3 regions of the Saccharopolyspora karakumensis genome follow, and region 2 is predicted to be linked to each of the others. Evidence: riboswitches for the same ligand, from Rfam matches in the RefSeq annotation. Region 2 holds a riboswitch; each other region holds the start of a gene.
What was found. A riboswitch is a leader RNA that binds a small molecule or an ion and turns the genes downstream of it on or off. The one in region 2 is predicted to bind cobalamin.

Region 1 (3,247 bases), on a different contig from region 2:
TGGCGCGGGTGGTGCGTCCGCTGCGGGAGCGGGCGCGGGACCGGCGGCCGGGTGCGCCTTCGCCGAGTCCGGGCACTTCCAGCAACCGGGCGCGGAACGACTGCCCGGCGCCGACGGGGGCGCGTTCGGAGTCGCCGCCACCGGGCTGCTGGTCCTGCTCCTCGCCGCCTCCGCCGCCGGTGGGACCGGTGGGCTCGTCCTGCGGTTCGCCGCCGCCACCGGGACCGCCGTCGGGCCCTCCGTCGGGGTCGTCGTCGGGGTCTTCCGGCGGCTGGTCCTCGGCCTGCTCGGCGGCGTCGGAGAGGGCCTGCTGCAGCTGGTCCTCGGCCATGCCGGGTTCGTCGAACGGGTCGCGGCGGCGCCGGTGCGGCAGGGCCAGGCGGGCGGCGGCTTCGACGTCCTCCTCGGTGACGGCGTCGGCGCCGCGCCAGGCGGCGTGGGCGATGGCGGTGCGCGCCAGCACCAGGTCGGCGCGCATGCCGTCGACGTCGAAGGCCGCGCACAGCGCGGAGATCCGGCGGAGTTCGGAGTCGGGCAGCACGACGTCCTCGACCCGGGCACGGGCGGCGCGGATGTGCTCGGCGAGCTCGGCGTCGGCATCGGCCCAGTGGGCGGCGAACCCGGCGGGGTCGGCTTCGAAGGCGAGCCGGCGGCGGACGACCTCGGTGCGGGTGCCGACCTCGCGGGAGGCGGCGACCTGCACGGTGAGCCCGAAGCGGTCGAGCAGCTGCGGCCGGAGCTCGCCTTCCTCCGGGTTCATGGTGCCGACCAGCAGGAACGACGCGGCGTGCGAGACGGACACGCCGTCGCGCTCGACGTGGGCGCGACCCATGGCGGCGGCGTCGAGCAGCAGGTCCACGAGGTGGTCGTGCAGCAGGTTGACCTCGTCGACGTAGAGCACGCCGCGGTGCGCTCCGGCGAGCAGGCCGGGTTGGAAGGCGCGAACGCCCTCGGTCAGGGCGCGTTCGAGGTCGAGCGAGCCGATGAGCCGGTCCTCGGTGGCGCCGACGGGCAGTTCGACGAGCTGCGCGGGCCGCCGGGTCGCGGTGGGGCCGTGCGGCGCGTCGGGGCACTGCGGGTCGGGCGCGGCGGGATCGCAGCCGAAGCGGCAGTCGTCGACGACGTCCAGCGTCGGCAGCAGCGAGGCGAGGGCGCGCACGACGGTCGACTTGGCCGTGCCCTTCTCGCCGCGCACCAGAACACCGCCGATGCGCGGGTGCACCGCGTTGAGCAGCAGCGCGAGCCGCAGGTCGTCGTGGCCGACCACGGCGGAGAAGGGGAAGCGAGGGGCAGCGGACATGCCGGTGTGGTTCCTTCCTCGGGGTGCGGACGCCCCGCTGTCGGGAACAAGGGGCCGCAGTGTCCTGACTCCCGGATCGTCACGTCCCTCCGGCCTTCCCAGGTCACCCCGGTGGCTCGCGCGGGAGGTCCGCTCCCCGGTCACAGTGGCGCCGACCGTGCCGGACTCGCACCGGCTTCCTGCCAACACCCCTTGCAAACGGATTCACCGACATCGTCCCAGACGTCGATCAAGCGCCCAACCATCCGGCGCCACAACTCACATTCGGCGACCGGCGGCAACACCCGCGCGGCGGGGTTCGCGTCGCATCTCGACGTGCGGGATGCCGTCTTCGAGGTACTCGTCCCCGGCCTCGACGAAGCCGAAGGAGGCGTAGAAGTCCTTGGCGTAGGCCTGGGCGGACAGCACGGCGGGCGAGTTCTGCACCTCGGCGACGGCGGCGCGCATCAGCTTGCGGCCGATGCCCAGACCCCGGGCGCTCTTGGCGGTGCAGACGCGGCCGATGCGGTAGGTGCCGTCGGGGTCTTCCAGCAGCCGCAGGTATCCGAGCACGTAGTCGTCGGCGGAGTCGACCCAGAAGTGGCGGGTGGAGTCCTCCAGGTCACGCCCGTCGAGCTCGGGGTACGGGCATTCCTGCTCGACGACGAAGACGTCGACCCGCAGCCGCAGCATCCGGTAGAAGTCGGAGGCGTCGAGGTCTGCGGTGTAGGCGCGTTGCACGGCGGTCGCGAGCGGCTGAAGGGTCACCCTTACCTGGATATCACAGGACTTCCCGGTTTCCCGCACTCGCCAGCGGCGGGAGTTGTGCAGACCACTCGCCCACCGCTCACATCGGGTAGTTCGACAGCCTGGTGTAGACGCCGGGCGTGCCGGGACGACCGCAGCCGGTGCCGTAGGACACCACGCCGATGAGCCGCCCACCTGCGACGATCGGCCCACCGGAGTCGCCGGCGCAGGCGTCGCGCCCGCCTTCGGGGTACCCGGCGCAGAACATGCTGCGCGGGTCGTAGTTCGGGTAGGCCGAGCGGCAGGCGTCGTCGGCTGCGACGGGCACCTCGACCGAGCGCAGGGTGTCCGAGTTCGGGCCGTTCTCGCTGGTCCGGCCCCATCCGTAGACGCGGGCCGTGGTGCCCGGCTCGTACGGCGCGGTCTCGCCGGGCGCGACCACGGGAAGCGGGCGCTGCGGCAGCGGAGCGCTGAGCTTGAGGACGGCGAGGTCGTCGCCGGTGGTGAAGTCCTCGTAACCCGGGTGCACCCACACGTCGTCGACCTCGGCTTCGCTGCCCTGCGAGCTGCGCAGGTCGGTGCGCCCGGCGATCACGCGGACGTCCTCGGGCGAGCGTTCGGCCCCGGTGAGCGGATCGTGCGCGCAGTGCGCGGCGGTGACGACCTCGCCCGCGCGGATCAGGGTGCCGCCGCAGAACTGGTTGCCGTACCGGTCGGTCAGCGCGACCACCCAGGGCGCGTCGTCGGTGGTGCTGCCCGAGCCGCCGAGGATCCGGGACTGCGGCTGGTCGTCCCCGGTGATCGCCGGGGACGCGTGGGCGGCGGGGCTCGCGCCCGCAAGAGCGGTGACCGCTCCGGCGATGGCGAGCGCGCGCAGCGCACGGGTCTTGTCGGCGATTCCCTGTTCGTCGCGGCCCAAAGTCGGTGCCTCCAGCTGTCGCGGTCATCGGCGGAGCGGACACACCGTAATCACCCGCACACCGAAACATCACGAGTCGCAACTCACAGCATCCCAGGAAAGTTTTTCGTTAAACTCGACTACGGAAGCAAATCCTTTCGCGAATGTCGCCGTTGACAGTCGCGCCTCCATCCCAGGGCATCGCGAAACCGGGGTACCTCCACCACCGGCATCCGCCGATCTCACCTGTCCGGATGACGAGAAGAACCTGATCAAGCGATGCGGCAGTGCGTGCTGCCGAAGTGGAGAGGAATTCGCCGTGC
Region 2 (3,247 bases):
GGCTCCACCGAGCACGCCGCCGACCGGCTGCTGCCCGAGCTGGCCTCGGGGATGCGCACGGCGTTCCCGGACCGCGAGATCCGCTTCCGGCTGGACCGCACGGCGCGGCTCGCCGACTCGGTCGACCGCGGCAGCATCGACATCGCGCTGCTCATCGACGACACCGTCTGCTCCCGCAGCATCGACGCAGGTCGTTTCCGGCTGGAGTGGTTCTCCGCCCCGGACTGGCAGCCGCCCCCCGAGGACCGGCCGCTGCCGATGGTCGTGTTCGACCAGCCCTGCACGCTGCGCAGGCACGCGATCGAGGCGATGGACGCCCTCGGCAGGGGACCGGACCTGGTCTGCGAAGCGGCCGACCTCTCCGGCGTGCTCGCCGCGACGCGCGCCGGCCTCGGCGTGACGCTGCTGCCCTCGACCAAGACCCGGCCGGTCGGGCTGATCGAGCGCCGCGACCTGCCGCGCCTGGACCCCGTTCAACTCCGGGTGCGCGCCAGGCCGGGCCTGCCCGTGGACGTCGCCGAAGTCGCCGCGCACGTCGTCCGCGACGTCCTCGCGGAGGTCGCGTGAGCAGTCCGGGCGGACCCGGACTGCCCGCTGGGATCGCCACCTCCGGTGGTCGAGGTCTCCCGCTGATCAGGCGGGCAGGTGGACGCGCCTGTGGAGTCGGTCTCCGATGTCGCTGGAGGCGTTGTCCAGGAGCTTGTGGGCGAGTTCGAAGAGGGCTCGGGCGATGGCGATCTCGTCGCCGATCTGCGGTACCTCGGGGTCGTCGGGGTGCCTGCGGGCCGTGCCGTGGCCGTGCAGCGCTTGCCCGGCGGGAGTGGTGAACCCGACGTCCGCGGTCGTCTTCGCCCCTGCCTCCACGACCTGCAGGTTCAACGTGATCGAGTGCGTCTCGTTCATGGTGGCCTCCTTGACGCAGCATCGAGCCGGAGCACTGTGCTCACCCGACCGGGTACCCCCGATTGCGCCGGTTGAAAGCGGCATCAGCCGACAGGACGAGCCCGCAGATCACGCAACGTGATCGATTTCACCAGGTTTGACCTCGGACCGTAGATCAGGCAAGGATGACCGTCGCCGACAGTGCAGGAACCCGGTGCGAATCCGGGACGGTCCCGCCACTGTGACCGGGGAGTGGTCCCCACCCATCGCCACGGCTGTCACCAGCTGGAAGGCGGGGGAACCACGTCGATCCGGGAGTCAGGACACTGCGCGCCGGCCCCGTGCCGCGAACCCGCGGCGCGCGGCCACCGAACCCCGGGCGGGAGAACCCAGGAGGTCGGATATCCCATGAGTCGGGATGCCGAAGTGAGCCGGCACACCACCGGTTGGGGCGCGCGCGAGCGCCGGAAGTCAGCGGTCCTGCTGGCCGCGATCGGAGCACTGCACCTCGCGGGATGGGGTGCCTACCTGCTGCACGAGCAGGCGTTCAGCGCCGCCGGAGGCCTCGCCGCGGCCGGCACCACCGCGTACCTGCTCGGCCTGCGGCACGGCTTCGACGCCGACCACGTCGCCGTCATCGACGACGCCACCCGGCTGCTGATGCAGCGCGGCAGGCGTCCGGTGTCCACCGGCATGTGGTTCGCCCTCGGCCACGCCAGCGTCGTCATGCTGCTGGCCTGCGCGGTCGCGTTCATCGCCGGACCCGCCGCCCAGCAGTGGGCCGAGCAGACCGGCGTGCGCATGGCCACCGCCGTCGACCTGATCGTGGTCGCCGTGCTGACCGCCCTCGCCGTGCTCAACGCGCTCGTGCTGCGCGACGCGTGGCGGCTGCTGCGCCGCGCCCGCAGCGGCGCCATCGACGAAGCCGAGGTCGAGATCGTCCTCGGGCGCCGCGGCCTGCTCGCACGCCTGCTGCGCGGCCGGATGCAGGGCGTGGCCCGGTCCTGGCACCTGTTCGGCATCGGCCTGCTGTTCGGCCTCGGCATGCAGACCGCGACCGAGATCACCGTCCTGGCGATGGTCACCCCCGGCGCGAACCTGTCGGCCATCGCCGTGCTGAGCCTGCCGCTGCTGTTCGCCGCCGGAATGTGCACAGTGGACAGCGTGGACGGAATCCTGATGTCCCGCGCCTACACCTGGTCCCTGGCCCGGCCGCTGCGGCGGCTGTGGGTCAACGTCACCACCACCGCGCTGACCGTGGGGCTCGCCGCGCTGGTCGCCTTCGTCGTGCTCTGCGGAGTCCTGGCCGAATCCGGCCTGGACTTCCTCGGCGGGGTCGCCGCGATCGCGGACCAGTTCGAGCTGCTCGGATACCTGACCCTGGGCCTGTTCCTGCTGGTCTGGGGCGGTGCGGCGGCGTGGTGGCGGTTCACCGCCCGCAAAAGCGCGGAAATCGCATAGGAAACAGGAACGACCATGAGGCGCACAGTCCACCCGATCGAGACCGAGTCCTACCGGATCATGCGGTCACGAGCCGACTTCGACCGGTTCGAACCGCTGACCCGGGAGGTCGTCGAACGCGTCGTGCACACCACCGCCGACCCCAGCTGGACCGGCGAGGTCGTCGCGGACGAAGCCGCGCTGCGGCAAGGCCGCGACGCCCTGCTCGCGGGTGCGCCGCTGATCACCGACGTGCGCATGGTCGCCTCCGGCATCACCGCCCGCGAGGTCGGCATCGGCCTGGACTTCCCGGGCGTCACCGAGCTCGCCGCCGCCGAAGGGCTCACCCGCTCCGCGGCCGGGATGCGGCTCGCGGCGGCCGAACACCCGCGCGGCGCGGTGTGGGCCGTCGGCAACGCCCCCACCGCGCTCCTCGAACTGCTCCGGCTCGCCGAGAACGGCGAACTGGAACCGGCGCTGATCGTCGGAGTCCCGGTCGGCTTCGTCGGCGCCGTGGACAGCAAGGCCGCACTGCGGCGCAGCGGCCTACCGGCCGTGAGCACCCTGACCGAACGTGGTGGGGCGGCGATCGCCGCCGCCGCCATCAACGCCCTGCTCTACTGGGCAGAACCTGGAGGTAACCGGTGACCGAACCGCTGCTGGTCGTGGGCCACGGCACGGTGGACGAACGAGGCGTCGCGCAGTTCCACGCCTTCCTCGAACGGCTCAAGGCCCGGATGTCTGCAGCCGGCGTCGACAGCTCGGGCGGGTTCATCGAGCTGTCCGCCCCCGCGGTCACCGAAGCCTGGACCGAACTGACCGACAAGGGCCACCGCCGGATGGCCGCGGTGCCGCTGGTGCTGGTCGCCGCCGGGCACGGCAAGGGAGACATCCCCGCCGCGCTGGAACGCGAAGTCCGCCGCCA
Region 3 (3,247 bases), on a different contig from region 2:
GGGCATGCTGGAGCGGTTCCTGGCCGAAGGGACGAAGTACCCGCTCGGAGGGTTCTTCGCCGCCGTCTCCAAGCCCGCGCCCGTGCGGCTGGACACCGCGCACGGCTACGTGCTGGGCATCCCGCAGACCACGACCGAGCGGCTGCTGGCCGAGCGAGCCGCGGAGCTGGGAGTTGACGTCCGGCGGGGCTGCGAGCTGGTCGGGCTCGATCAGGACGAGGACGGGGTGACCGCCGAGCTCGCGGACGGCTCGCGGTTGCGGGCGCACTACCTCGTCGGTTGCGATGGCGGTCGCAGCACCGTCCGCAAGCTGTGCGGCATCGGGTTCCCCGGCGAACCGTCCAGAGTGGACACCTTGCTCGGCGAGATGAAGGTGACCGCGTCACCGGAGACGATGGCCGCGGTGACCGACGAGGTCCGCAAGACCCAGAAGCGCTTCGGCGTCGGCCCTCTCGACGGCGAGTGGTGCCGGGTCGTCGTGCCCGCCGCCGGTGTGGCCCAGGACCGTTCGACGCCGCCGACACTCGAGGAGCTCACCGGTCGGCTGGAGGCGATCGCGGGCACCGACTTCGGCGCGCACTCCCCTCGCCGCCTCGCCCGCATCGGCGACGCGACCCGGCAGGCCGAGCGCTACCGCTCGGGTCGCGCGCTGCTCGCGGGCGATGCCGCGCACATCCACCCGCCGGTCGGCGGCCAGGGGCTCAACCTCGGTCTCCAAGACGCGTTCAACCTCGGCTGGAAGCTCGCCGCGGAGATCGCCGGGTGGGCACCGGCGGACCTGCTCGACAGCTACCAGGACGAACGGCACCCGGTGGCCGCCGCCGTCCTGGACAACACGCGCGCGCAGATGCAGCTGATGGCCACCGACCCGGGCGCGCGGGCGGTGCGGCGGCTGGTGTCGGAGCTGATGGACTTCGACGAGGTCAACCGGCACCTGACCGAGAAGATCATCGCGCTCGACGTGCGCTACGACTTCGGCGGGGAGCACGACCTGGTCGGCAGGCGCATGCGCGATGTCGAGCTCGGGCCGGGTCGCCTCTACGAGCTGATGCGAGCCGGGCGCGGACTGCTGCTCGACCGGACCGGCGAGCTCTCGGTCGACGGCTGAGACGACCGGGTCGATCACGTCGGCGTCGGCGACGAGCTCGACCTGCCCGCCGTCCTGCTGCGCCCGGACGGTCACGTGGCGTGGGTCGGAGACGATCAGCAGGACCTCCTCCCCCACCTGTCGACGTGGTTCGGGAAGTGACTCATTTCTCCCGTCGACACGCCCATGTTGGTGTCGGTGGACGAGTCAGACCCAAGATGTAGAGTGTCGCTCGCTGGTGGTTCACCGGGCCCGCGCGGGTCCGGTGTGGCAACAGGGAACCCGGTGCGAATCCGGGACTGCCCCGCAGCGGTGAACGGGAACGACCGCCGTCATCACGCACTGGATGCCACGCGTCCGGGAAGCGACGGCCAGTAGGACCGGTCTTGCAGACGAGACCGGACGCCCGTGAGTCCGAAGACCTGCCATCGGCGCGCGCACGCCCGTGCGCGCCGTCCGGGACCTCGCGGGAGGGTCCACGCGGACATGCGATGGTCTTCGCTTCCGTCGCGTCCTCGCGTGCTGCCGCCGGTTCCGGGCATTCCTTCCGAGCTCGCGAGGAGAGAGTCCCGGTGACCGACACCGCACTGTCCGAACCCATCCCGCTCACCGGCGGCCGCGTGTCCACTGTGGTCGAGCAGTCCTGCGCGGGACTCGCCGACGTGGACCCGTCGGCGGTGCTCGCCGAGGTCGAGCGCAACGTCTACCCCGGCATCGGCGACGCCGAACTCGGCGAGGCGCTGATCATGTCGGCGCGCACGCTGGTGGAGTCCGAGCCGAACTACTCCCTGGTCACCGCCCGGCTGCTGCTGGACAAGCTGCGCGGCGAAGCGCTGAGCCACCTGGCCGGTGCGCCGCAGCAGACCGACCAGGAGCAGATGCGCGACCGCTACGCCTCCTACTTCACCGACTACGTGCGGAGGGGCATCGAGCTGGGCCGGCTCGACCCGGAGCTGGCCCGCTTCGACCTGTCCCGGCTGGGCGCGGCGCTGGAGGCCGAGCGCGATCTCGCCTTCGACTTCCTGGGGCTGCAGACCCTCTACGACCGGTACTTCCTGCACCACGACGGCGTCCGCTTCGAGCTGCCGCAGGCGTTCTTCATGCGGGTGGCGATGGGCCTCGCGCTGCGCGAGGACGACCGCGACGCGCGTGCCATCGAGTTCTACCGGCTGCTGTCGTCGTTCGACTTCATGTGCTCGACGCCGACGCTGTTCAACTCCGGCACGACCCGCCCGCAGCTGTCGTCGTGCTTCCTGACCACTGTGGACGACGACCTCCAGTCGATCTTCAGCTCCTACCGCAACAACGCGCTGCTGGCCAAGTACTCGGGCGGGCTGGGCAACGACTGGACACCGGTGCGCGGCATCGGCGCCCACATCCACGGCACCAACGGCGAGTCGCAGGGGGTGGTGCCGTTCCTGAAGATCGCCAACGACACGGCGGTGGCGGTCAACCAGGGCGGCAAGCGCAAGGGCGCGGTGTGCGCGTACCTGGAGACCTGGCACATCGATGTCGAGGAATTCCTGGACCTGCGCAAGAACACCGGCGACGACCGCAGGCGCACCCACGACATGAACACCGCGAACTGGGTGCCCGACGAGTTCCTGCGCCGCGTCGAGGCCGACGAGCCCTGGACGCTGTTCTCCCCGGATGAGACGCCCGAACTGCACGAGCTCTACGGCTCGGCGTTCGCCGAGCGCTACCGGGACTACGAGGCGGCGGCCGATCGCGGCGAGATCCGCGTGTTCCGGCGGGTGCGGGCGGTGGAGCTGTGGCGGCGGATGCTGACCATGCTGTTCGAGACGGGGCACCCGTGGATCACCTTCAAGGACCCGTGCAACCTGCGCTCGCCGCAGCAGCACACCGGCGTGGTGCACTCGTCGAACCTGTGCACCGAGATCACCCTGAACACCGCCGCCGACGAGGTCGCGGTGTGCAACCTGGGGTCGGTGAACCTCGCCCGGCACGTCACCGCCGACGGCCTGGACCGCGACCGGCTCGCTGCGACCGTGCGCACGGCCGTGCGGATGCTGGACAACGTCATCGACATCAACTTCTACACGATCCCCGAGGCCGAGCGCTCCAACAGCCGGCACCGGCCGGTGGGGCTAGGTCTGATGGGATTCTCCGACGCGCTGCTGAAGCTGCGGATCCCGATGT

Region 1: it holds a riboswitch for cobalamin, as region 2 does, so the genes downstream of both, E1202_RS18320 (putative cobaltochelatase) here and E1202_RS30210 (HoxN/HupN/NixA family nickel/cobalt transporter) in region 2, are expected to answer to the same signal.
Region 3: it holds a riboswitch for cobalamin, as region 2 does, so the genes downstream of both, E1202_RS18050 (ribonucleoside-diphosphate reductase subunit alpha) here and E1202_RS30210 (HoxN/HupN/NixA family nickel/cobalt transporter) in region 2, are expected to answer to the same signal.

The regions. Positions count from the first base shown of each region.
Region 1 covers NZ_SMLA01000028.1:10,926-14,172, forward strand. The annotation lists gene E1202_RS18320 (putative cobaltochelatase) at 1-1,300, opposite strand, end outside; cobalamin riboswitch at 1,336-1,508, opposite strand; gene E1202_RS18325 (GNAT family N-acetyltransferase) at 1,559-2,047, opposite strand; gene E1202_RS18330 (S1 family peptidase) at 2,127-2,945, opposite strand; gene E1202_RS18335 (LysE family translocator) at 3,244-3,247, shown strand, end outside.
Region 2 covers NZ_SMLA01000092.1:5,427-8,673, reverse strand. The annotation lists gene E1202_RS30220 (LysR substrate-binding domain-containing protein) at 1-567, shown strand, start outside; gene E1202_RS30215 (DUF1876 domain-containing protein) at 634-903, opposite strand; cobalamin riboswitch at 1,087-1,211, shown strand; gene E1202_RS30210 (HoxN/HupN/NixA family nickel/cobalt transporter) at 1,291-2,343, shown strand; gene E1202_RS30205 (precorrin-8X methylmutase) at 2,359-2,970, shown strand; gene E1202_RS30200 (sirohydrochlorin chelatase) at 2,967-3,247, shown strand, end outside.
Region 3 covers NZ_SMLA01000027.1:33,093-36,339, reverse strand. The annotation lists partial or broken gene rox (rifampin monooxygenase) at 1-1,249, shown strand, start outside; cobalamin riboswitch at 1,310-1,531, shown strand; gene E1202_RS18050 (ribonucleoside-diphosphate reductase subunit alpha) at 1,579-3,247, shown strand, end outside.